One region of the Salinicola sp. DM10 genome, then DNA from elsewhere that is predicted to be linked to it. Evidence: riboswitches for the same ligand, from Rfam matches in the RefSeq annotation. Region 1 holds a riboswitch; the other holds the start of a gene.

The links. Region 1 has a riboswitch for thiamine pyrophosphate ahead of J0A90_RS01990 (ABC transporter ATP-binding protein). Riboswitches for the same ligand answer to the same signal wherever they lie in the genome.
Region 2: linked by a shared signal. The riboswitch ahead of thiC (phosphomethylpyrimidine synthase ThiC) and the one ahead of J0A90_RS01990 (ABC transporter ATP-binding protein) in region 1 are both predicted to bind thiamine pyrophosphate.

The regions. Positions count from the first base shown of each region.
Region 1 is NZ_JAFLEN020000001.1:425,041-436,154, reverse strand. It holds gene J0A90_RS02030 (SCP2 sterol-binding domain-containing protein) at 1-37, opposite strand, end outside; gene sohB (protease SohB) at 223-1,254, shown strand; gene J0A90_RS02020 (helix-turn-helix transcriptional regulator) at 1,366-1,662, opposite strand; gene J0A90_RS02015 (7-cyano-7-deazaguanine/7-aminomethyl-7-deazaguanine transporter) at 1,899-2,570, shown strand; gene J0A90_RS02010 (alpha/beta fold hydrolase) at 2,864-3,649, shown strand; gene J0A90_RS02005 (GIY-YIG nuclease family protein) at 3,718-4,593, opposite strand; gene J0A90_RS02000 (ABC transporter substrate-binding protein) at 4,669-5,694, opposite strand; gene J0A90_RS01995 (ABC transporter permease) at 5,757-6,566, opposite strand; gene J0A90_RS01990 (ABC transporter ATP-binding protein) at 6,559-7,314, opposite strand; TPP riboswitch at 7,355-7,457, opposite strand; gene J0A90_RS01985 (hypothetical protein) at 7,533-8,384, shown strand; gene J0A90_RS01980 (potassium/proton antiporter) at 8,483-10,192, shown strand; gene J0A90_RS01975 (hypothetical protein) at 10,376-10,591, opposite strand; gene J0A90_RS01970 (hypothetical protein) at 10,797-11,099, opposite strand.
Region 2 is NZ_JAFLEN020000002.1:10,442-21,555, forward strand. It holds gene J0A90_RS08845 (TolC family outer membrane protein) at 1-929, shown strand, start outside; gene J0A90_RS08850 (EAL domain-containing protein) at 961-2,880, shown strand; gene J0A90_RS08855 (transglutaminase-like cysteine peptidase) at 3,001-3,630, shown strand; gene J0A90_RS08860 (EF-hand domain-containing protein) at 3,677-4,192, shown strand; gene J0A90_RS08865 (glutathione S-transferase N-terminal domain-containing protein) at 4,373-4,681, shown strand; gene J0A90_RS08870 (peptidylprolyl isomerase) at 4,762-5,040, shown strand; gene J0A90_RS08875 (CsbD family protein) at 5,230-5,418, shown strand; gene J0A90_RS08880 (dicarboxylate/amino acid:cation symporter) at 5,523-6,773, opposite strand; gene thiC (phosphomethylpyrimidine synthase ThiC) at 7,006-8,841, opposite strand; TPP riboswitch at 8,945-9,077, opposite strand; gene J0A90_RS08890 (anhydro-N-acetylmuramic acid kinase) at 9,145-10,287, opposite strand; gene J0A90_RS08895 (LysR family transcriptional regulator) at 10,414-11,114, opposite strand, start outside.

The sequences.
Region 1 (11,114 bases):
GGCGTTGCAGCTTGGCGATCAGCTGGTCGTCATCCATGATGGCCCTCCATTGGCTTTGGGACAAGCAAACCACTGCGCCTGACGTTATGCAAGTTACGGTTTCTCAAGCCGATTCCCGGCTGCTCGTGGGAGGTGTCGGCGTTTGCCTGGCGCGGAGGGCCGTGTACAAGGCGTGGGTCGGACAGGTTTTGAATTAGTGTTAGATCATATAAGGAGCGGGACGTGATCGGATGGCTGGCGGAGTACGGTATGTTTCTGGCCAAGACGGCGACACTCGTCGTCGCGCTGGCGCTGGTCCTGGCACTCGTGGCGCGCGGCAGACGCCGCGGCGATGGCGATAGCGGCGGCCAGCTGCGGGTGACCTCGCTGGATGCACGATTCTCCCGACGTCGGCGTCAGCTGCAGCTGGCGGCGACGCCCAAGTCAGGACAGCGCCAACTGGCCAAGCGACTCAAGCGTGAAGAGAAGCAGGCCGCCAAGGCGATTGTGGACGATCGGATCTGGGTACTGGATTTCGAGGGCGACCTCAAGGCCTCGGCGACGCCTGCGCTGTCCGAACTGGTGTCGCTGCTGATCGCCCAGCTGGAATCGGGCGACGAAGTGGTGCTGCGGCTGACCTCGGGCGGTGGGCTGGTGCACAGCTACGGCCTGGCAGCGGCGCAGCTCGACCGCCTGCGCGAGGCTGGCGCGCGACTCACGGTATGCGTGGACAAGGTCGCGGCCAGCGGCGGTTACATGATGGCGTGCTGTGCCCATCATCTGATCGCGGCGCCCTTCGCGGTGATCGGTTCGATCGGGGTGGTGGCGCAGATTCCCAACGTGCATCGGCTGCTCAAGAAGCATGACGTCGACGTCGAGCTGCTGACCGCGGGACGCTACAAGCGCACCCTGACCGTGCTGGGCGAGAACAGCGAGGAGGGGCGGGCCAAGTTTCTCGAGGATCTGCAGTCGACCCACGACCTGTTCAAGCGCTATGTCGGCGAGCGGCGTCCGCAGCTCGACCTCGAGCAGGTGGCGACCGGTGAGATCTGGTACGGTAGCGAGGCGCAATCCAAGGGGTTGGTGGATGCCGTCGGCACCAGTGACGCCTACCTGCTGGAGAAGATATCCAGCAAGGCACGCGTGCTGCATGTCTCGTTGGCAAGTCGTCGTGGCCTCGCCGGTCGTCTGACCAAGGGCGTGGAATCAGGCGCTGAGCGCACGCTGGATCGGATACTGGAGCGGCTAGGTCGCCTGGGTTGGGAGCGCCACTGAGCGCTGGGGGTGAACTTGACCCGCCGCGCTTTACGCGAAACAGATTGGCACGCGAGTCGAGGCGTTGAAGCCATCGCCCCGCAGTGCCTGCCTGTGGTCGTTCCCGAGTGGCTAGCCCATACCTAGATCGGCGAGGGTAGCGATCAACCGGCCTGCGGTATCACCGTTGAGTGAATAGTAGATGATCTGCGAGCTGCGCCGTGTGGTGACCAGTCTCTCCTGGCGCAGCACGGCGAGGTGTTGCGACAGTGCCGACTGGCTCAGCGCCATCTGCTGGTTGATCTGGGTCACCGAGCGTTCCCCGGCCATCAGCAGGCACAGAATGCGTAGCCGACTTTCGTTGGCCATCGCCTTCAGGGTCGCGGTGGCGGGCCCGAACTGAGTTTCCGAGAGTGTCTGTTCCGTCATATGTGAAGTCCGAATTCGCAGGGCCGGCGCTGAACAATCTGTTACATTCATTTCTTATATTAACCTTTGTAACGTTAAGTTACAAAGTTTTTTTAGTGGTCCATCTGGTCTGGTATCAAGAGGGTTCCCTATAATGCCGCCCCCGCCGATGCCGCCCGAAGCCGCGACAGGCGGCAACGATGTCACTGAGGGTTCCCTTACCCCTCGGCCGACCGGCAGACGAAAAAGGTTCTTTCATGCTCAAACTCGACGAAAGTCAGATTCGCCAGACGCTTTTGTGGCTGGTCTCGTTTCATGTCGCGGTGATCACCGCCAGCAACTATCTGGTGCAGCTGCCGTTCACGCTGTGGGGGCTGCATACTACCTGGGGGGCGTTCAGTTTCCCGTTCATCTTCCTGGCGACGGATCTCACCGTGCGGCTGTTCGGCAAGTCGGCGGCGCGGCGCATCATCGCTGGGGTGATGGTGCCGGCGCTGATGGTTTCTTACGCGGTATCGGTGCTGTTCCAGCAGGGCCGCTTCCAAGGCTTCGAAGCGCTGGGGCAGTGGAATCTGTTCGTTGGGCGTATCGCCTTGGCCAGCTTCATGGCCTACGTGCTGGGGCAGCTGCTCGACATCCATGTCTTTGATCGCCTGCGTCGCCTGCGCGCCTGGTGGGTGGCGCCGACGCTGTCGACCATTCTCGGCAATCTGGCCGATACCTTCGCGTTCTTTGCGATCGCCTTCTGGCACGGTCCCGACGCCTTCATGCGCGAGCATTGGGTGGATATCGCCTGGTTCGACTACGCGGTGAAGCTGACCATCAGCCTGCTGTTCTTCCTGCCGCTCTACGGTGTACTGCTGGCCTGGCTGGGGCGGGTCGTGCTCAGTGGCCGCGATGAATCACTGCCGGGCCTGCCGCGACGCTGAGGTGGTGAGCTGGCGGGCCGAGGCACGGTCCGCCTGGCGCTCTGTTATTCTTACGATTCGCATCAAGAAACGCCACGCCGCGACAGCGCCAACCCGGTCATCGAAAGACCGGCAGATAGGCGGGTCGGCGGCCGAAAGCCAGTGAGTGGTGTAAAGCCAGCGAGTGGTGTAAAGCCAGCGAGTGGTGTAAAGCCAGCGAGTGGTGGAAAGCCGGCAGTGGTGGAAAGCCGGCAGTGGTGGAAAGCCGGCGAGTGATAGCAGGCCGGCAGTGGTGGAATAAAAGGAGAGCCAGATTGCAACTGCACTGTATCGATACCGGCACCGTCGATGCCGATGACCCCACACGTCCTCTGGTCGTGTTGCATGGCCTGTTCGGGAGCGCCGACAACTGGCGCTCGCATATCAAGCAGTGGCAGCAGACGCGCCGCGTGGTGGCACTCGATCTGCGCAATCACGGGCGGTCGCCGCATGCGCCGGGGATGCGCTACGCGCAGATGGCAGCAGATGTCGCCGAGTCGCTCGACGCGCTCGAGATCGCGCAGTTCGATCTGCTGGGGCATTCCATGGGTGGCAAGGTGGCGATCACCCTCGCTCGGCAGCGGCCCCGAGCGGTGGCCAGCCTGATCGTCGCCGATATCGCCCCGGTACCCTATGAGCATGGTCACGACGAGATCTTTGCCGCCATGCGCCGGGTTGTCGAGGGCCGGCCCGAATCGCGCCGCGAGGCCGACGCGCTGATGGCCGAAAGCGTGGATGTCGCTGCCACGCGCCAGTTTCTGGCTACCAATCTGGTGCGCGACGACGAGGGTATTCTGCGCTGGCGGGTGGGGTTGGATGAGATTGCCGACGGCTATGAGAACATTATCGCCGCGCCGGATGGCGAGGGCGCTTACCCTGGGCCTGTGCTGCTGCTGCGCGGCGGTAACTCCCCCTATGTGCGCGATGCTTACCGTGAGGCGGTGGCAGCGGTGATGCCCGAAGCGACCTGGGAGACGCTGGAGGGAGCGGGGCACTGGCTCCACGCCGAGCAGCCGGAAGCGTTTCAGCAGGCGCTGTCGCGCTTTTTCGCCGCTATCTGAGTCGGCACTGGCTCGCCACCGCTGGTGCGTCGCTGGCCTGGGCTTGTCAGCCTGTAAGCCTTTGGCGCTCAATCGCTGTCGTTGGCCTCTCCCTCCACCGGAATGATATCGAGATTGTCGAGTTGGGCGGCAAGGAAGCGGTTGAGGATCCGGTAGGTATCGATATCGAAACCGCGGTTGTCGGGTAGTACCTCGAGCTGGTTGAGATCGCTGACGCTGCCCTGGTAGTGCCAGTGGTCGACCACGTGCAGCCCGATCTCGCCACTGTCACTGCGTTCGCGAAACGCCACCCGGCCGGGCCACGGCCAGTTCTCGATGCGTAGCCGCTCCATTGCCGCCCTGGCGCGCCGGGTATGGTTCTCCAGGCTCTCTTCGCCGCAGCAGGCACCGCGACAGCGCCCCAGCTGATAGCCGAAACAGCGCCCGCGCCCGGTCTCCAGCCCCAGCACCCGTAGGCACAGGCCCTGCTCTGTGGCGATGTCCTTGAGCGTGGCGCGGGCTGTATGGCGATTGCGGAACAACCCGTAGAAGCGTGAGCGCGCGGTGACCACCCACTGGCCATCGCTCAGTTCGGGACGCGCTTCACCCTCCGGCCAGTCCCAACTGATCAGCCGGACCCGGCGACGCAGCTGGCGATTGTAGAGCGGCACCCAGCGCTTGATCAGGTCAGCCTCAAGCAACTGCGCGCCAAGGTCACCGCTGGTCAGAATCCAGGCGATACGCTGGGTCTGCTCGAGCATATGGCGGTGACGCCCGGAAGCGGGATCGCGCAGGTGGGTACGTACGCGTGTGCGAATGTCGAGACTCTTGCCCACGTAGAGCGGCAGGTCGTTGTGACCGAAGAAGACGTAGACGCCGGTGCGCGATGGCAGGCCATCGAGGGTATCGATACCGGTACTCGGTAGCGATGCTGCGGGATCGCGGCGAGGGTCGTAGAGGGGCATGGGGGAGCTCATGCTCCCCACTTTAGCTGATTCCGTTTACCTCGGCCGGTTCCGTTCGCGTTGGCCGATCGTGCATCAGGGCGCGTTGAGATCGACCGCTAAGCGCGAGATCGGGCTCTGGCTCTTGATCTGGCCGCGCTCGAGCAGGAAGGCCTCGAAGTCGCGGTAGCGCTTGACGTCCAGCGCCGCCGGGCGCAGCGCAAAGCGCGGCAGGGTGGCGTTCCAGGCCGCTTTGTTGAGCGGGGTGTCCAGCGACGGGTCGTAGGCGATGAAGCGCTGCCAGCCCTCATCCGGATGATTGATGATCCAGGCGGTGGCTTCGCCGATCGCGTCCATGAAGCGGCGATAGGCGTCGCGATGCTGATTCAGGGTGTCGCGGTTGGCGACGAAGATCAGCTCGTCGTAAGTGGGAACGCCTTCCTCCTCGATATAGAACGGTTTGCCCTCGACGCCTTCCTGCTTCATCTGTGCCAGCTCGAAGTTGCGGAAGGCCCCGGTAACCGCGTCCACCTTCTGGCTGATCAGCGCCGGCGTCAGCGAAAAGTTGACGTTGACCATCTCGACGTCGTCCAGGGTCAGCCCGTGGTGCTCGAGCATCGCCGCCACCAGCACTTCTTCGACCCCGCCAACCGAGTAGCCGATCTTCTTGCCGGCGAGCTGGGAGAGATCGTCGATACCGCTGTCGGCGCGCACCAGCAGGGCGTTGAGCGGGGTCGCGATCAGCGTGCCGATGCGCACCACCGGCAGCCCCTGATCGACCTGTAGATGCAGCTGCGGCTGATAGCTGAGCGCCAGGTCGATGCGCCCTGCGGCGACCAGCTTGGGCGGCACGCTGGGGTCCGCCGGCGACTGGATGTCCACGTCCAGTCCGCGCTTGGCGAACAGCCCAAGCTGCTTGGCCACGAGGATCGGCGCATGCACCGGGTTGGGGTACCAGTCGAGCATCACGCTCAGCGGAATCATCTTGGGGGGCACCAACGCGTCGTCATCGGCCTGGGCGTGAAGTGGCAGCAGCGTAGCCAGCATCAGCAGGATCAGGCCGAGCAGCGCCGGGCGGCGCGGTTCGCGTGTGGCGGGGATGGTTCGAGATAGCGTGGGCATGCGCAGGTTCCCTCTGGTTGGGGTTATTGTCGATGTGTGATCGCATGGTTTCGGGGCGGGTTTCATACGTTGGCCTCCAGGCGATCGCGGTGCCAGGGCATCGCCGCACGGATCGCCGCGTCGACGCCGAAATAGAGCGCCAGCGCGAACGCCACCAGCACCACCAGGGCGGCGAACATCACGTCGATCTGCAGGCGCGCATTGGCGTTGAGCATCAGATAGCCCAGGCCCTGGCTGGCGCCGACCCACTCACCGATCACCGCGCCGATCGGTGCCGCGCTGGCGGCCATGCGCAGCCCCGAGGCGAGGGATGGCAGCGCCGCCGGCAGCTGGACCCGCAGCAGCGTCTGACGGCGTGACAGACCGAAGGTGGTGGCCAGGTCGAGCCACCCCTGCGGGGTCTGGCGCAGGCCGTCGTAGCCGGTGGAGGCGATCGGGAAATAGATGATCAGCATGGCCATCAGGATCTTGGGCCACAGCCCATAGCCGAGCCACAGCATCAGGATCGGCGCCAGCGCGAAAAGCGGTATCGCCTGGCTGATCAGCAGCAATGGCAGCAGGGTGCGCCGCAGCGGCCGAAAGCGTGCCAGTAGTAGTGCCGTGGCCAACCCCAGTAGCACGCCACCGATGAAGCCGCCCAAGATCTCGGTCGCGGTGACCAGGGCGTGATGGGCCAGCAGCGCGCGCTGATCGAGCAGCGCCCGCACCACTGCCAGCGGCGACGGCAAAATGTAGCGTGGCACGCCGGTGAGGCTGACGACCGCCTGCCAGGCGGCGAGCAGCAGCGCCAGCGCCAGTAGCGCCCGCGCCGGGGCGTGGAGTTGACGCGCCAGACTGGGCCGGACTCTCTGGATCGAAGTCGATTCAGACATGTGCCGGCTCCCGCAGCAGCGCCACCAGTTCGGCCTGATGGGCCAGCAGTTGCGGATCGTCCAGCGCCCGCGGCCGCTGGCCGGTGGGCGCCGCCAGCGGTACCGCCTGCGCCGGCTCGCCCTGCAGCACCAGCAGGCGGTCGGCGAGCCGCAGCGCCTCCAGCGGGTCATGGGTGACCATGATCACGGTGCGGGTGGCGAGCAGTTCACTGGCCAGATCGTGGAGCTCGAGCCGGGTAATCGCGTCGACCGCGGAGAAGGGCTCATCCATCAGGACCACCCCGGCATCCTCGTACAGCGTGCGCGCCAGTGCCACACGCTGGCGCTGACCGCCGGAGAGTGCCGCCGGCCAGGCATCGGCCTTGTCCGCCAGGCCCACGCGGGCCAGCAGCGCCAGTGCGCGCTCACGCGCCTCCGGGGCTGTCGGCCCCGCTCGCCGGCCGCGCCATTTGGTGCCCAGCATCACGTTGCCGATGACCCGAAGCCAAGGCACCAGCAGATCCTGCTGCGACATCCACGCCAAGCGCCCCCGCAGCGGCTGGCCGTCGCTGGTCGTGCACTCGATGTGATGGCGGTCGGGCAGGGCGAGGCCGGCGATCATGCGTAACAGCGAACTCTTGCCGCAGCCGCTGCGCCCGAGCAGGCAGGTCCAGCTGCCGGCGTCGAATTCGACGGCGAGATCGTGGAACAATGGCCGGGCGCCGAAGGTGAGCGAGGCGCGGCGAATGTCCAGCCCGGGTGGTGACATGACCACTCCCATGACGGGGCTGCAACGGCGGGGGCATCATGCGCGGGCAGGCTGGCCTTTCCTCCGCCGGTGCTAACCGGTTCAGGTTCCAGGGTTGTGCGCTGCACTCTCAGCCCGTCCGGCGGGCACCCCTATCCAGTGAGCGCCGATTGTACGCCGCCCGGAAGCCGCTGCCCACCTTCGCCCCTGATGCACCGAACTCGAGAGGAGTCGCGATCTTGCCAGATGTTCTGCCCATGGCCGACGCCGAACTCACGCGCCGGGTCTCGCTTTATGCCGGGGTGGCGCTGACGCCGCTGCCGCTGCGCTTCGCCGACAGCGCCAACTGGCTGTGGCGCAGTGAAGAGCTCTCGCCCAAGCTCTACAAGCTGGCCCGTACCGATGCCGAAAGCGATCCGTTCTGGCACGGCATGCGCGAGCTGTTCGGTGTCGATCGCTGGCGCCATGCCCATGAGCTGCCGGCGCTGGCAGGTTCGCTGCCGCAGCATCTGCCGCTGGCACCGCTGCCGTTGATCTGGCTGGGACGGCTACAGGGTGCGCCGCTATGGAGCCTGCCCTGGCGTCAGGCGCCGGCAGCGCGGATGGATGCCGCCTTTGCGGGCCAGTTGGGGCGGCAACTGCGGCGACTCCACCGTGACGCGCTGCCAGGGTGGGGGCATCCGGCGAGCGGCGTTTATGCGCTCGACGCTTGGCCGCGGGCGGCGCGAGCCTTCGTCGCCAGCCGCGGTGCGCTCGATCCCTTAGAGCTAGTCAGTCTGGACTGGCCGCGGCCGAGCCGTGCGGTCTGGAGCCTGCCCGACCTGCGTCCCGACCAGTTCCTGCTCGGCGGACTGGATGGCTACTGGGCCGATTGGGAGGCGCTGGTATGGGCACCGCTGGAGTTCGATCTGTGCTTGCTCGAGCTGATGCTCGAGAACGCGGCACAGCGTGAGGCCTTCGTCGAGGCTTACGGCGCCGAGCACTTGCCGTCGCTCGATGCCTATCGAGATGGCATGCGCGCGGTCATCCTGACCCTCGGCGTGCTGGGGCCTCTGAGCCTATCCCTGAAGGAGTTTCCCCATTGGCTCTAGGCATATGAAAAAGATAAAAAAATCGGCGTTACTCCCGGCGCAATCGGGTCGCGGCATGGCATACTGAATTTTTCTTTACGGATATCGACGATAGTCTCGTGGACTCGATCAATAGCTTGTTTCTCGTTTGCGGCGCGCTGATCGCGCTGAGCATCCTCGCCAGCCGTGTCTCCTCACGGATCGGCGTGCCGCTGCTGGTACTCTTCCTCGGGCTGGGCATGCTCGCGGGCGAGGAGGGCGTGCTCGGCCTGCAGTTCGATGACTACTCGCAAGCCTTCTTGATCGGCCACCTGGCGCTCGCCATGATCCTGCTGGACGGCGGCCTGCGCACCCGCTTCCAGACCTTCCGCGTGGGGCTCAAGCCGGCGCTGTCGCTGGCCACCATCGGTGTCTTTCTCACCAGCGGTATCGTCGGCCTGCTGGCGATGTGGCTGCTCGATCTCAGTCTTATCGAGGGGCTGCTCGTGGGGGCGATCGTCGGCTCCACCGACGCTGCGGCGGTCTTCTCGATGCTCAAGGGGCAGGGCGTCAATCTCAACGAGCGTGTCGGTGCCACCCTGGAGATCGAGTCGGGTACCAACGACCCGATGGCGATCTTTCTTACCATCACGCTGGCGGAAATGCTCACCGGTGGCGTAGGCGGGCTGAGCGACACCCTGATGCGCTTCGTGCTGCAGTTCGGCGTGGGGTTGGCGATCGGCCTCGGCGGTGGCTGGATCTCGGCCAAGATGCTGCGCTGGCTCGATCTTGCGCCGGGGCTCTACTCGCTGCTCGCCCTGGCGCTGGGGTTCTGCATTTTCGGCGCTACCAGCGCCATCGGCGGCAGTGGCTTCCTTGCGATCTATCTCACCGGGCTGATGATCGGCAATCAGCCCGGGCGTCACCTGACGCATATTTTGCCGGTCCACGACGGCCTGGCGTGGCTGAGTCAGATCGGGCTCTTCCTGGTGCTGGGTATGTTGGTCACCCCGTCCGAAATGATCGACTACGCCGTGCCCAGCGTGATCCTGGGGGTGGCGCTGATCCTGGTGGCGCGGCCGCTGGCGGTACTCGCCTCGCTGCTGCCGTTCTTCAACTTCCGCTGGCGCGAGCTGTGTTTCATCTCCTGGGTCGGGCTGCGCGGCGCGGTGCCCATCGTGCTGGCGATCTTCCCGGTGATCAGCGGCGTCGAAAACTCGGCGCTCTATTTCAACGTGGCCTTCTTCGTGGTCCTGATCTCGCTGCTGCTGCAGGGGTCGACCCTGGCGCGATTCGCCCACTGGATGCGCGTGGCACTACCCGAGAGCACCACGCCTGACCGCCGCGGCCAGCTCGGCGTGCTGCCCGAGAACGACTACGAGATGTTCGTCTACAAGGTCGAGAACGAGTCGCTCGACGACGTGCCCATTCGCCTGTTGCGGCTACCCTCGGGCACCTTGATCTCGGCCATTTTTCGCCAGCATGCCATGCTCCACCCCAAGGGCAGCACCCGGCTGCGCCTGGAAGACGTGATCTGCCTGATCGGGCGCACCGGCGATCTGCCGTCGCTCAACCGGCTGTTCAACGGTGAAGCCAAGCTCAAGCGCGAGCGCGCCTTCTTCGGCACCTTCTCGCTCGACGGCGAAGCGCTGATGCAGGACGTGGCCAACGCCTACGGTCTCACCCTCAGCCCGGGGGAGCAGGAGATGACGCTGGGCGAGTTCGTGGCGCTACGCGTCGGTGGCCATCCGGTGGTAGGCGACGACGTCGACTGGCACGGCTTCCACTGGGTGGTCAGCGAGATGGAAGGCAACCGGGTGACGCGAGTCGGTCTCAGGCTCTATCACTGACAGCCAGCCAGGCTGTCTCGGGAAACCAGGCTTTCTCGAAAACCAAGCTATTCCGGCAAGCCAGGTACACGAAGACCCAGGTGGAGATGGCCCGGGCCTGAGTGGGAGGCGCTTATTGAGAGAAGTGCTTGAAGTGCTTATTGAAGTAAGCGCTTCCTGAAAAAGGAAAGTGCTGGCGGCGGCCTACTCGACCTCGGCATCCAGCGACGGGCGGCTCAGCTGCTTGCCGGTCTCACGCTCGATCATGCCGTTCATGCGCGCCGCGCGGTGCTGGGCCTGCGACTCCTCGTCGAAATAGCCGAGGCTACCGCCGGTATCGCCGTCGAAGACTTCGTAGCAGACCTGATTGTGGCTGCCCGGCTTGAGGGTCTTTCGCACTTCGATGAAAGGCTCTGCCATGCTGGAATCCTCGCGCAAGAGATGAACGTTGAGCGTAGCTCACTCGATGCCACTGTATAGGGTGCGATTGTTAAGGGTGGCGACGTTGCGGTATGGGGAGTGGTGTCCGCGACCGCACAAGCTTGCCCTGGATCAGCCTAACGCCCACCTATGACCGTTTGGCGTCATGATCGGTGGAGGCTGGCGGGTAGCAAACCTCATGGTGCTAGTCGGGATCGAGATCCCACTGTAATCCAAACTGTAACCCGTTGACCGCCTCGTTGAGCAAGTCCTGGTCGCGATTGGCGCTGCTGGTGTCGTTCTGAATCCGTGCGCTCTGACTCTGCGGGTCCGGCCAGCCCAGCCGGCCCATGCACGCCTGGTACTCCGGCTCGCCGGCGATCTGGTGCGTCTGGCGCTCACAGGTACGGCTGTCTCTGAGGAAATTCGTCGCACTCAGGCGCGGCACCGCCGAAACACAGCCGGCCAGCAGGCAGCAGATCAGAATGAGAGGTAGCAGACGACACATGGAGGCTTCACCGGG
Region 2 (11,114 bases), on a different contig from region 1:
TCGACGTACTGCGTAGCCAGCGTCTGGTAGAACTGGCTCAGCGCAACGTCGATACTCACCAGCGTATTGCCGCCGATATTCGCCGCCGCTCCGACCTGGGTGCGGGCACGGCTACCGACACCATCCAGGTAGACGGGCGCATGGCCCAGGCGCAGGCGAGTTTGATCGCCGCGCGCAACAACCTCGACGACGCGACCTCGGCGTTTCTGCGCTATGTGGGGGAGACGCCGCGCAACCTGACCCTGCCACCGGCGGCCGACATGAGCCGAGTTCCGCAGTCGTTCGACGCCGCCATGGCCATGGCCACGGCGCAGAATCCGCTGGTCGTCGCCGCTTCCCACTCAATCGCCGCTGCCCAGCATGAGGTCGCCGCCGAGCGCGGTGATTTCCTGCCCACTTTCCGTGCCGAGGCGAGCCGCCTGGCCAGCCGCGATTACGACTTCGAGGGCGACAGCGCCGATGACTGGAACGCCGACCTGGTGATGTCGTGGAATCTCTATCGCGGTGGTATCGATCTGGCCCAGATGCGCTCGCGCGAGGACGCCCTGCGCGCGGTGCGCTACGACAGCGACCGCTCGCTGCGCGAGATTCGCGACGAGCTGCGCCTGGCCTGGAACGCCCGCGACTATCTCACCAGTCAGCTGCCGTTTCTGAGCCGCCACGTCGAGGCCAGCCAGCAGACCCGGGTCAACTACCGCAAGCAGTTCGACATCGGCCGGCGCACGCTGCTCGACATGCTCGATAGCGAGACCGAACTCTACGATGCCGAGCGCTCCCAGGTAGAAGCCGAATTCTCGCTGCGTCGTGCCAATTATCGCCTGCTCGCCGCCACCGGCCAGTTGCTCGATACACTCCAGGTAGACGTCGGCCTGATCGCCGATGCCGGAGAAAGCTATCCGAGCACCGTGACATCCGGGCCTCAGGGTTGAGTCCCTCAGGATTGAGTAAGGAGAGAATGCCATGAGCCTGTTTCGGCGCTCGGTCGCCATCATGGTGGGGTTGTTGCTGCTGTTCTCGGCGGGCATCTTCGCCATCGAAGTCCATCAGACCCGCGCTTCGCTGGCCGAGCGCCAGCAGGCCGACGTCGACAATCTGGCCCAGGCGCTGAGTCTGTCGCTGGTGCCGTTCGTCGAGATCGGCGACTGGACCAGTGCGGAAACCCTGATGCGCGCCGCTGCCGATGGCGGCGCGGTGCGCGAGCTGCGGCTAGAGGCGGTGGGGCGCGATCAGCCGCTGGTGATGACGTCCGAGCGGGTCAGTAGCACGCCGGCCTGGTTCCAGCATGCGGTGGCGCTGCCCAATGCCATCAGCGAGCGTGAGATCAGCGGCGGCTGGTCGGCGTTGGGGAGTATTCGCGTGGTCTCCGAAAGCGCCGGTGCCTACGATCAGCTGTGGACGCTGGCGCTGCAGCTGTTGGGCTGGCTGGCGATCGGCATGCTCGGGGTGGTGGTGCTCTGCGTGATCGGCTTCAAGCGACTGCTGGGGCCGCTCAACCGGCTGTCGCGGCGTATCTCCGACATGCAGATCGACGGCTTCGACGAGCCGCTGGCGCCCAGCCGTATTCACGAGCTGCGCGGCATCACCGAGGCGGTCAACCGGCTCGGCGAGCGTCTCAATCAGCAGTTCGACCAGCAGGCCGAACAGGTGGTGCGGCTGCAGCGCATGACCGAGCAGGATGCGGTCTCGCAGCTGGGCAATCGGGCCTATCTGACCCGGGTGCTCGACGAGTGGCTGTCGGCTCCCGAGGGTGGTGCGCTGGTGATTCTGCGTATCGACCACCTCCAGGAGCTCTACCGCCGCGACGGTTTCGAGGCGCGTGACCAGGCGATCCGGGCGATCGGCCACGGACTCAAGGGCACCCAACTGGGTGGCCGTGAGGTGCAGGCGGCACGCCTCTCCGCCGAGGAGTTCGCGCTGGTGCTCCCTGACTGCGATGACGACGTGCGTGAGCGCTGGCTGGCGGACACGCTCGACCGGGTGGATGACCTGGTCGATGCCAATCCGCTTGCCGAGACGCGCCAGCACTACACCCGTGCGGGAGTGGTGCTGCGCGATGCCGGCATGAGCCGCGAGAGTGTACTGGCCCGCGCCGACAGCGCCCTGCGTGACGCGATCGAGCTGGGCCAGCGCTGGGTGGTGGTGCGCCCAGAGAACACGCTGGCCGCAAGGGGACGTCAGGAGTGGCGTCAGGTGATCGAGCGTGCGCTGGTCGAGCGCGACCTGAGCCTGGTGGCACAGCCGGTACTGCTGGCCGATGGCAGCGAACTGCATCGAGAAGTGTTCGTGCGCCTCAACGAAGGCGACAAGCAGCATCCGGCCTATGTGTTCCTGCCGGTGCTCAATCATTTCCGGCTGGGCGCCCGGCTCGACCGCAGCGTGCTCGATACGCTCGACGGCCTGGCTGGTAAGGTTAGTGGACGCCTGGCGGTCAACCTCACCGCCGACTCGCTGGCCGAGCCCGAGGCCTACCGCGGCTTGGTCACCTGGCTCGAGACGCATACGCGGCTAGCCGCGGTGCTCGACCTGGAGGTCAGCGAAGAGATCGCCCTGGAGCATCTCGACGCGGTGCAGCAGCTGTTCCGCCTGGCTCACCGGCTGGGTGCCCGGTGCGGGGTCGACCGCTTCGCACGCAACCTGCAGGCGATGGCCTATCTGTCGCGGCTGCGCCCGGACTACGTCAAGATCGACCAGGGCTTCTTCGTCCGCGACGAGGTGGATACCGAGTTTCTGCGCAGTCTATGCATGGCGGCGCATCAGGTGGAGTCGCGGGTCATTGTGACCCGCGTGGAGTCCGACGAGCAGCGTCAGCGGGTCAGCGAGGTGGGGGCCGACGGCTATCAGGGGTACCTGGCGCCGACCGCACCGCTCACGTTGGCTTGAGGCGTGGGCGCAAAGTGGATGGCGGCCTGGCGTCGCCTTGGCAGCAGGCGGCGCGACCCAGGCGACGCTCGCCCACGCCGTGGCGGCGTGGTTGGGGCCGCCTGGCTGGCATCGGTATGCATGGTGGCGCTGCTCGGCGGCCAGGCGACGGTCGAGGCGCTGCCGCGTCTGCCGCCGCAGTCGGAGGTCGTCAGGCTCTACGGCGCGGCCGGCTGGCAGCGTATCCAGCAGTGGCCGGTGCTGATCGACCGCCTGCAGGGGCGATCGATCGAGGTGCAGCTCAAGGGCGTCAACGATTTCTTCAACCAGCTGCGCTTCCTCGACGATATCGATGTCTGGCACGTCAAGGACTACTGGGCCACGCCGTTCGAGTTCCTGGGCATAGGCGCCGGCGACTGCGAAGACTTCGCCATGGCCAAGTACCTGACGCTGCGCGAGCTGGGAGTACCGGAAGACCAGTTGCGGCTGCACTACGTCAAGTACATCCCTTACGACCAGTTCCACATGGTCGTGACCTGGGCACCCACACCGACCACGCCTCCGGTGGTGCTCGACAATATCGACAAGCGGATCGAGCCGGCGTCGCAACGTAACGATCTGCTGCCGATCTACAGCTTCAACGGTAGCCACCTGTGGATCAGCAAACTCGGTGGTGGCGGGCGCGAGGTCGGCGACGCCAGCCGCCTGAGCCTGTGGCAGAGTTGGCAGCAGCGCCTGGAGCAGGGCACGCTGCGCGATCCGCGGCAGTGATCATTCACCTGGCGCTAACGCCATCGGATGTTTCGAGGAATAGAAGATGAACAAGGGAACGAATCGGTCGTGCTGGTCCAGCCTGGCGCTGATCTCCGCTGCGGGCTTGCTGAGCGCCTGCGCGTCACCGCAGGTCGGCCACGACGTGGTGGTCGAACGCCCTTCGATACAGGGGCCGGTGGCAGTCAGCGCCGACCAGCTGTTCGATGCCGCGGATCACGATGACAAGGGCTATCTGACCCCGCTCGACGTCGAACCGCTGGGTCTCGGCGGCAACTGGCATACGCTGGATCTCAACGGTGATGGCCACCTGTCACGGCAGGAGTTCCGGGCCCAGTTCGCCACGCCGCTGGTGCAGTCGACGCTGACGCTGCCCAATGATCTGCGCACCACTCAGCCAGCGGTGGATGACAGTTACCGCCTGCCGCCGGAGCCGCCGTCCCAGCGTTACCATCCGGCGCCGAGCGATGCGCCGACGCCGGCGACCATGAGCGTGCCGGACAACGCGCCCATCGAAGTGCCGGTATTGATGGATGATGACGCCAGCGGCAGTGCCAACTGATCCCGACGCCGGGACCGTTCGCCGTGCGATGTGATCGGGCGCCTTGGCAGGCATGCATGAGGGGGGGACTGTCGCCGGCAGGCTGTCAGCGGTTACGCTGTTGCAGGACGGCCTAATGTGAGAGGCCTGTCAGCGATGGGAAAAACGATGTTCGAATGGCTCAGGAGGTGGCTGCAACCCATGTCTGCAACGATGACACGCTCGGCACAAGATCAGGCGGCAGTGGACGAGGCGGCGACACGACTGGCGCTCTACCACTTTCAGCGTTGCCCCTTCTGTGTGCGCGTGCGTCACCAGATCGAACGCCTGAACCTGCCGATCGAGCTGCGCGATATTCAGCGCGATCCCGACCACCGACGCGATCTGATCGCCGGCGGCGGTCGCAGCATGGTGCCGTGTCTGCGTATCGCTCACGAGGATGGTCGGATCGAGTGGATGTACGAGTCAGCGGATATCAATCGTTATCTCAAGCAGCGTTTCGGCCACTGAGAGCGCAATCGGGCGGTGACGCGGCGGCTCGGCTTTTCGTAAACTGTACGATCTTCATTCATCGTTCCAGGAGTGACCGCATGGCACAGGCCAGCGCCCGCCACATTCTCGTCGACAGCGAGCAGCAGTGTCTCGAGCTCAAGCAGCAGATCGAAGCCGGTAGCGACTTCGCCGAGGTTGCCCGCCAGTACTCCAAGTGCCCCTCCGGCCGCCAGGGTGGCGAGCTCGGTACCTTCGGTCGTGGCCAGATGGTCAAGGAGTTCGACGAGGTCGTCTTCAACGGCGCCCTCAACCAAGTCCACGGCCCGGTCAAGACCCAGTTCGGTTATCACCTGCTGGAAGTCACCTCGCGCGGCTGATCACGGCGCGTTCCGCCGGGCGAGGTGACTCTCCCGGCGGCGATGTGGCGGCGATGGAGTGGCACAAAACGTTACGCGGATTTCATCTTGACGACGGCCAGATCGGACTATCTTCAGAGAGCGCGAGGCAGCGAGCGAGTCGCTGCTCGCGGCGTGAAAGGGAAGTTCCACGTCAGCGAGGTGAATGTCATGACTCAACGTTCGAAAGCCGACAAGGCCGAAGGCGCTATCGACAAGGTCGCCGGCAAGGTCAAGGAAGTGGCCGGCAAGGCGACCAAGGATCGCGAGCTGGAGGGCAAGGGCAAGGCCCAGCAGTCCAAGGGGCATCTCAAGTCCGCCAAGGGCGATCTCAAGGACGCCGCCAAACCGCGTCACTGATCCGACCCGTCATCAGCACGGCCCCGACATCTGTCGGGGCCGTTGCGTTTAGGCGCGGGGGTCGGGACCGGCGTTGCTGACAGCCGACGCCGGGAGGCCGCGCATCAAATACGGTTGTCGCTGTTGTAGATGGCCAGGTCCAGCTCCTTTTCGCTCTTGCCGACCAGCGTGGTGACCATCAGGTCGCCGGCCACGTTGACGCTGGTGCGTGCCATGTCGAGGATACGATCGACCCCGGCGACCACACCGATCGCCTCCAGCGGCAGGCCGATCTGGGCCAGCACGATCGAGAGCATGATCAGCCCCGCGCCGGGCACCCCGGCGGTGCCGATCGAGGCCAGGGTGCCGGTGAGGATGATCATGCCGTAATCGGTCATCGATAGATCGACACCCACCAACTGGGCGACGAACAGCGCCGCGACCCCCTGATAGATGGCGGTGCCGTCCATGTTGATGGTGGCACCCACCGGCAGCACGAAGCTGGAGACCCCTTCGGAAACCCCGAGATTCTTCTGCGCGCAGCGAATCGAGACCGGCAGCGTGCCCGACGACGAAGCCGAGGAGAACGCCACCACCAGCGCGTCGACGATCCCGCGCAGGTAGCGGCTCGGGTTGAGCCGGCCGAGCAGCGCGATCAGGCCGCTGTAGACCACCAGCACGTGCAACACGCAGGCCAGATAGACCACGCCGATCACCTTGGCCAGCGGCAGCAGCACGTCCAGCCCGTACTGCCCCGAGACGTTGGCGATCAGGCCGAACACGCCGATCGGCGCGAACGCCATGACGATCGCGGTCAGCTTGTACATCGCCTCGGCGAAGCTCTCGAACACCCGCACCACCGGTTCGCCCTTGTCACCGATCAGCATCAGCGAGATGCCCAGGCCGATGGCGAAGACGATGATCTGCAGGATATTGCCCTCGATCATCGCTTGCAGCGGGTTGTTGGGTACCAGACCGACCAGGATGTCGATCAGCGAGGGCGCCTCGCCCGCCTGCTGTGGGGCGCTCATCGAGGCATCGGCGCCGACCCCCGGCTGGAACAGAGTCGCCGCGACCAGGCCGATGGCGATGGCGAAAGCGGTGGTGATCAGATAGAGGGCGATGGTACGGGCCCCCACGCGGCCCATCTTCTGCGGATCGCGCATGCCGGTGATTCCCACCACCAGGGTGGAGAACACCAGCGGCACGATCAGCATCTTGATGCCGTTGATGAAGATATCGCCGAGCGGCTTGAACAGACTGGCGTCCTTGCCCATCAGGGCGCCGGCGAGGATACCCAGCAGCAGGCCGGCGATGATCTTCTGCCACAGCGGGATGCGTCGCCACAGATTGGGGCGGGCGTTGTTCGTTGTCATTCACGGGCTCCTTGCGCAGGCCAGATTGCCGGGGGCAAAAGCGCGCATTCTACCCATCCCGCGGGCGTTTGCGATCCGTCCATTCACAACCGGGATACGCTATAACCTGATTGCGACCAAAGTCGCGTATGACGCCCGCTGCCGCCACACGCCGCTACCTCCTGCTCGGCGCGCGGCAGCAGCGATGTCGTCATACCTCGCGGTAGAGCTCGCCACCCTCGCGCTGGAAGCGTTACGCCTGCGCCTTCAGGCCGGCTTCGCGATCCCCGGAGGGCGCTGCGTCGCCGAAGCGCTCGCGCACCTCCTGGGTGATCTTCATCGAGCAGAACTTGGGCCCGCACATGGAGCAGAAGTGCGCCACCTTGGCGGATGCCTTGGGCAGCGTCTCGTCGTGGAAGGCCCGCGCCGTGTCCGGGTCGAGACCGAGATTGAACTGATCCTCCCAGCGGAACTCGAAGCGCGCCTTGGAGAGGGCGTTGTCACGGCGCTGGGCTCCGGGATGGCCCTTGGCCAGGTCGGCGGCGTGGGCGGCGATCTTGTAAGTGATGATGCCGGTCTTGACGTCATCCTTGTTGGGCAGGCCCAGGTGCTCCTTGGGGGTGACATAGCAGAGCATGGCGCAGCCGTACCAGCCGATCTGTGCCGCACCGATGCCGGAGGTGATGTGATCGTAACCCGGGGCGATATCGGTGGTCAGCGGGCCCAGGGTGTAGAACGGCGCCTCGTCGCAGCAGGCGAGCTGCTTGTCCATGTTCTCCTTGATCAGCTGCATCGGCACGTGGCCGGGGCCTTCGATCATCACCTGGACATCGTGCTGCCAGGCGATCTTCGTTAGCTCGCCCAGGGTCTCCAGCTCGGCGAACTGGGCGGCATCGTTGGCATCGGCGATCGAGCCCGGGCGCAGACCGTCGCCCAGCGAGAAGGCGACGTCGTACGCCTGCATGATCGCGCAGATCTCTTCGAAGTGAGTGTAGAGAAAGCTCTCCTGATGGTGGTGCAGGCACCACTTGGCCATGATCGAACCGCCGCGGGAGACGATACCGGTGACGCGCCTGGCGGTCAGCGGCACATGATGCAGGCGCACGCCGGCGTGAATGGTGAAGTAGTCCACGCCCTGTTCCGCCTGCTCGATCAGGGTGTCGCGGAAGATCTCCCAGGTCAGGTTCTCGGCCACGCCATCGACCTTTTCCAGCGCCTGGTAGATGGGCACGGTGCCGATCGGTACCGGTGAGTTGCGCAGGATCCACTCGCGGGTCTCGTGGATGTTCTGGCCGGTGGAGAGATCCATGATGGTGTCCGCCCCCCAGCGGATGCCCCAGGTCATCTTGTCGACCTCTTCCTCGATCGACGAGGTCACCGCCGAGTTGCCCAGGTTGCCGTTGATCTTCACCAGGAAGTTACGCCCGATGATCATCGGCTCGCTCTCCGGGTGATTGATGTTGGCGGGGATGATGGCACGCCCGGCGGCCACCTCCTGGCGCACGAACTCCGGGGTGATCTCCGCGGGTAGATGGGCGCCGAACGCCTCGCCGGGGTGCTGGTGATCCAGGCTGGGATCGGCTGCCTCGCCCTGACGCTCGTGCCGGCGCTGGTTCTCGCGAATGGCGATGAACTCCATCTCCGGGGTGATGATGCCGCGACGGGCGTAGTGGAGCTGGGTCACGTTGGCACCCGGGCGGGCGCGGCGCGGAGTGCGTGCGAGCTGAAAGCGCAGGGTCGAGAGCCGCGGGTCCTCGGCACGGCGGCGCCCGAAGGTGGAGCTGGGGCCCTCGAGCCATTCGGTATCGCCGCGTTCGTCGATCCAGGCGCGGCGTACCTCCGGCAGCCCGCGGCGAATGTCGATCTGGATCTCCGGATCGGTGTAGGGGCCGGAGGTATCGTAGACCGCGAGCGGGGCATTGGGCGCGAAGCCGTCGCGGGTCGGTGTCGGTGACAGCGCGATCTCGCGCATCGGCACGCGAATGTCCGGGCGTGAGCCGGCGACGTAGATCTTGGTCGAAGCGGGCAGCGGGGCGATGGCGGCGCTGTCGACCCTGGCCGTATCCGAGAGGAACTGCGGAGATTTCATGTCGAGCGTGCTCCAGTGCATGACTCAAGTCAGGCCGGCGCACAGCGTAGGCGGGGGGAGGTTGGGTGGGGCGTGAGCGCGGACCGAGCGAGTTGACCGAGCGCACCGACCTCCGCTTGATCCCTACGCCGGTACTAGCCGGATCAGGTTCGTCGGGATCCGCCGTGGCGCCGGGCCCGGGAGGGCACTGCGCAGGACGATCTCAGCCGGTTCCACCGGCACCCCGTCAAGCGTCGATGCCGGCGTCCGGCGAATGGCCGGGCGCAGACATCTCGGCCAGTCTGGGGGAGCGCAGAGAGCGGGTCAAGCGGGGGCGTTGGCCCGTGCCAACCTGCCACCGGGCTGGGGCGCGGCCACGCCGGTGGTGAGCGGAAAGCTCAGCGGCAGGCCGCGCAGCGAGCGCATGGCCAGGTAGGCGAAGCATTCGGCCTCGATCGCGTCCCCGCGCCAGCCGACGCTATCGGCGATCTGCACCTCGGCACCGGTGCGGTGGGCGAGTTCGCGCATCAGCGTGGGGTTGCGGCGCCCGCCGCCGCACACCACGATCCGCTCGGGCCGCTGCGGCAGCAGGGCCATTGCCCGGGCCACGGCGGCGGCGGTGAAGGCGGTCAGGGTGGCGGCGCCATCTTCGAGTTCCAGCCCCGCGGCCATCTCCGCCTGGAAGTCGAAGCGATCCAGCGACTTGGGATAGGGCGCGGCGAGGTAGGGGTGTTCGAGCAGTGCCTGAAGCCGCTGCTCATCCACCTGCCCGCGGGCGGCGATGAGGCCGTCGCGGTCCATCGCCGCGCCGGTGTGCTGGCGCACCCAGTCATCGATCGGCGCATTGGCGGGGCCGGTATCGAAGGCGATCAGGCGCCCCTGGTCGGATGGCTCGCCGTCCCACCAGGAGAGATTGGCGACGCCGCCGAGGTTGAGCACCAGACTCTCGGCACCGGCATTCAGGCGCTCGAGCAGCGCGCGGTGATAGACCGCCGACAGCGGCGCCCCCTGGCCGCCGCGCTCGACGTCCGCACTGCGGAAATCATAGACCACGTCGCTGCCCACCAGGCGTGCCATCAGCTGGCCATCGCCCAGTTGGCGAGTGGCGCCGCGGCGCCCCGCGACCGGCGGGCGGTGGAGCACGGTCTGGCCGTGGAAGCCGACCGCACTGAGCTGTTCGGGACGGAAGCCGTGCCGGGCGAGGAACTCGCTCACGGCGGTGGACTGCGCCTCGGTCAGCGCGGCCTCGGCGCGGCGGAAGATTGCCGGCTCGGGGCCTTCGAAGTTCCACGCCCGGGCGGCCTCGAGGGCCTCGGCCAGCAGCGGGCGGATATCCTGGGCGTAGGGCACCAGCTCGTAGGGGCCGAACTCGTCGATGGTGTCGCCATCGCTGCGCAGCATGGCGATATCGATGTTGCCATCGAGCACGGTGCCGGTCATGAGACCGAGGCTCCAGCCGGATTGCATGGTGGCGTCTCCTGTGTGCATGAAGCGGGTATGACGATCACGTCGTGATGAGCTGGCTCGGCGCGAGCGGGTCTGGCGCAGACTCTACCGGCTGCGGGCGGCCGCGCAAAGCCGGCACGCGGCGGTTCAGCCGGCGATGGCCTCGCGCACGATCTGAATGAAGTGCTGCGCCTGGGGCGTCAGGTGATGGCGCGGATGGGTCAGCCACACCTCGGAGCGCGCGTCGGCATCGCTGATCGGACGGTAGCGCACGTTATCGATATGGATGTGGCGGAACGACTCGGGCAGCAGCGAGACACCCAGTCCGCTGGCGACCAGGCTGATGATGGTGTTGGGGCCGCCGACCTCCTGGACCAGACGCGGTGTCAGCCCGCGCTGAGCGAACAGCACGTTGAACTGGTCGAGCAGACCGGTACCGGCGGCGGGCGAGAAGTAGACGAACGGCTGGGTGGCCAGCTCGGCCAGACTCAGCGGGGTATCGCTCGCGCCGAGCTCGCTTTGGGCATTGACCACCGCCACCAGCGGTTCGCGTATCAGAGTGAAAGCGGAAAGCTCTGGCGGCAGGGTGGCCGGGCGCATGATGCCGATATCCAGATCGCCCTCCAGCAGCGGCGCGATCTGGCGCTGGCTATTGAGCTCGTGCATGCGTAGGTCGACGTCGGGGTAGCGCTGGCGGTAGTGGGTCAGCGTGCGCGGCAGCAGTGGGGTCAGCGGCACCGAGGTAGTGAAACCGATACGCAGCTGGCCGCTCTCGCCGCGGCCGATGCGAGAGACCAGCCGCGAGGCGCGCTCGGCGCGGGCGAGCACCTCGCGCGCCTCGTCGAGGA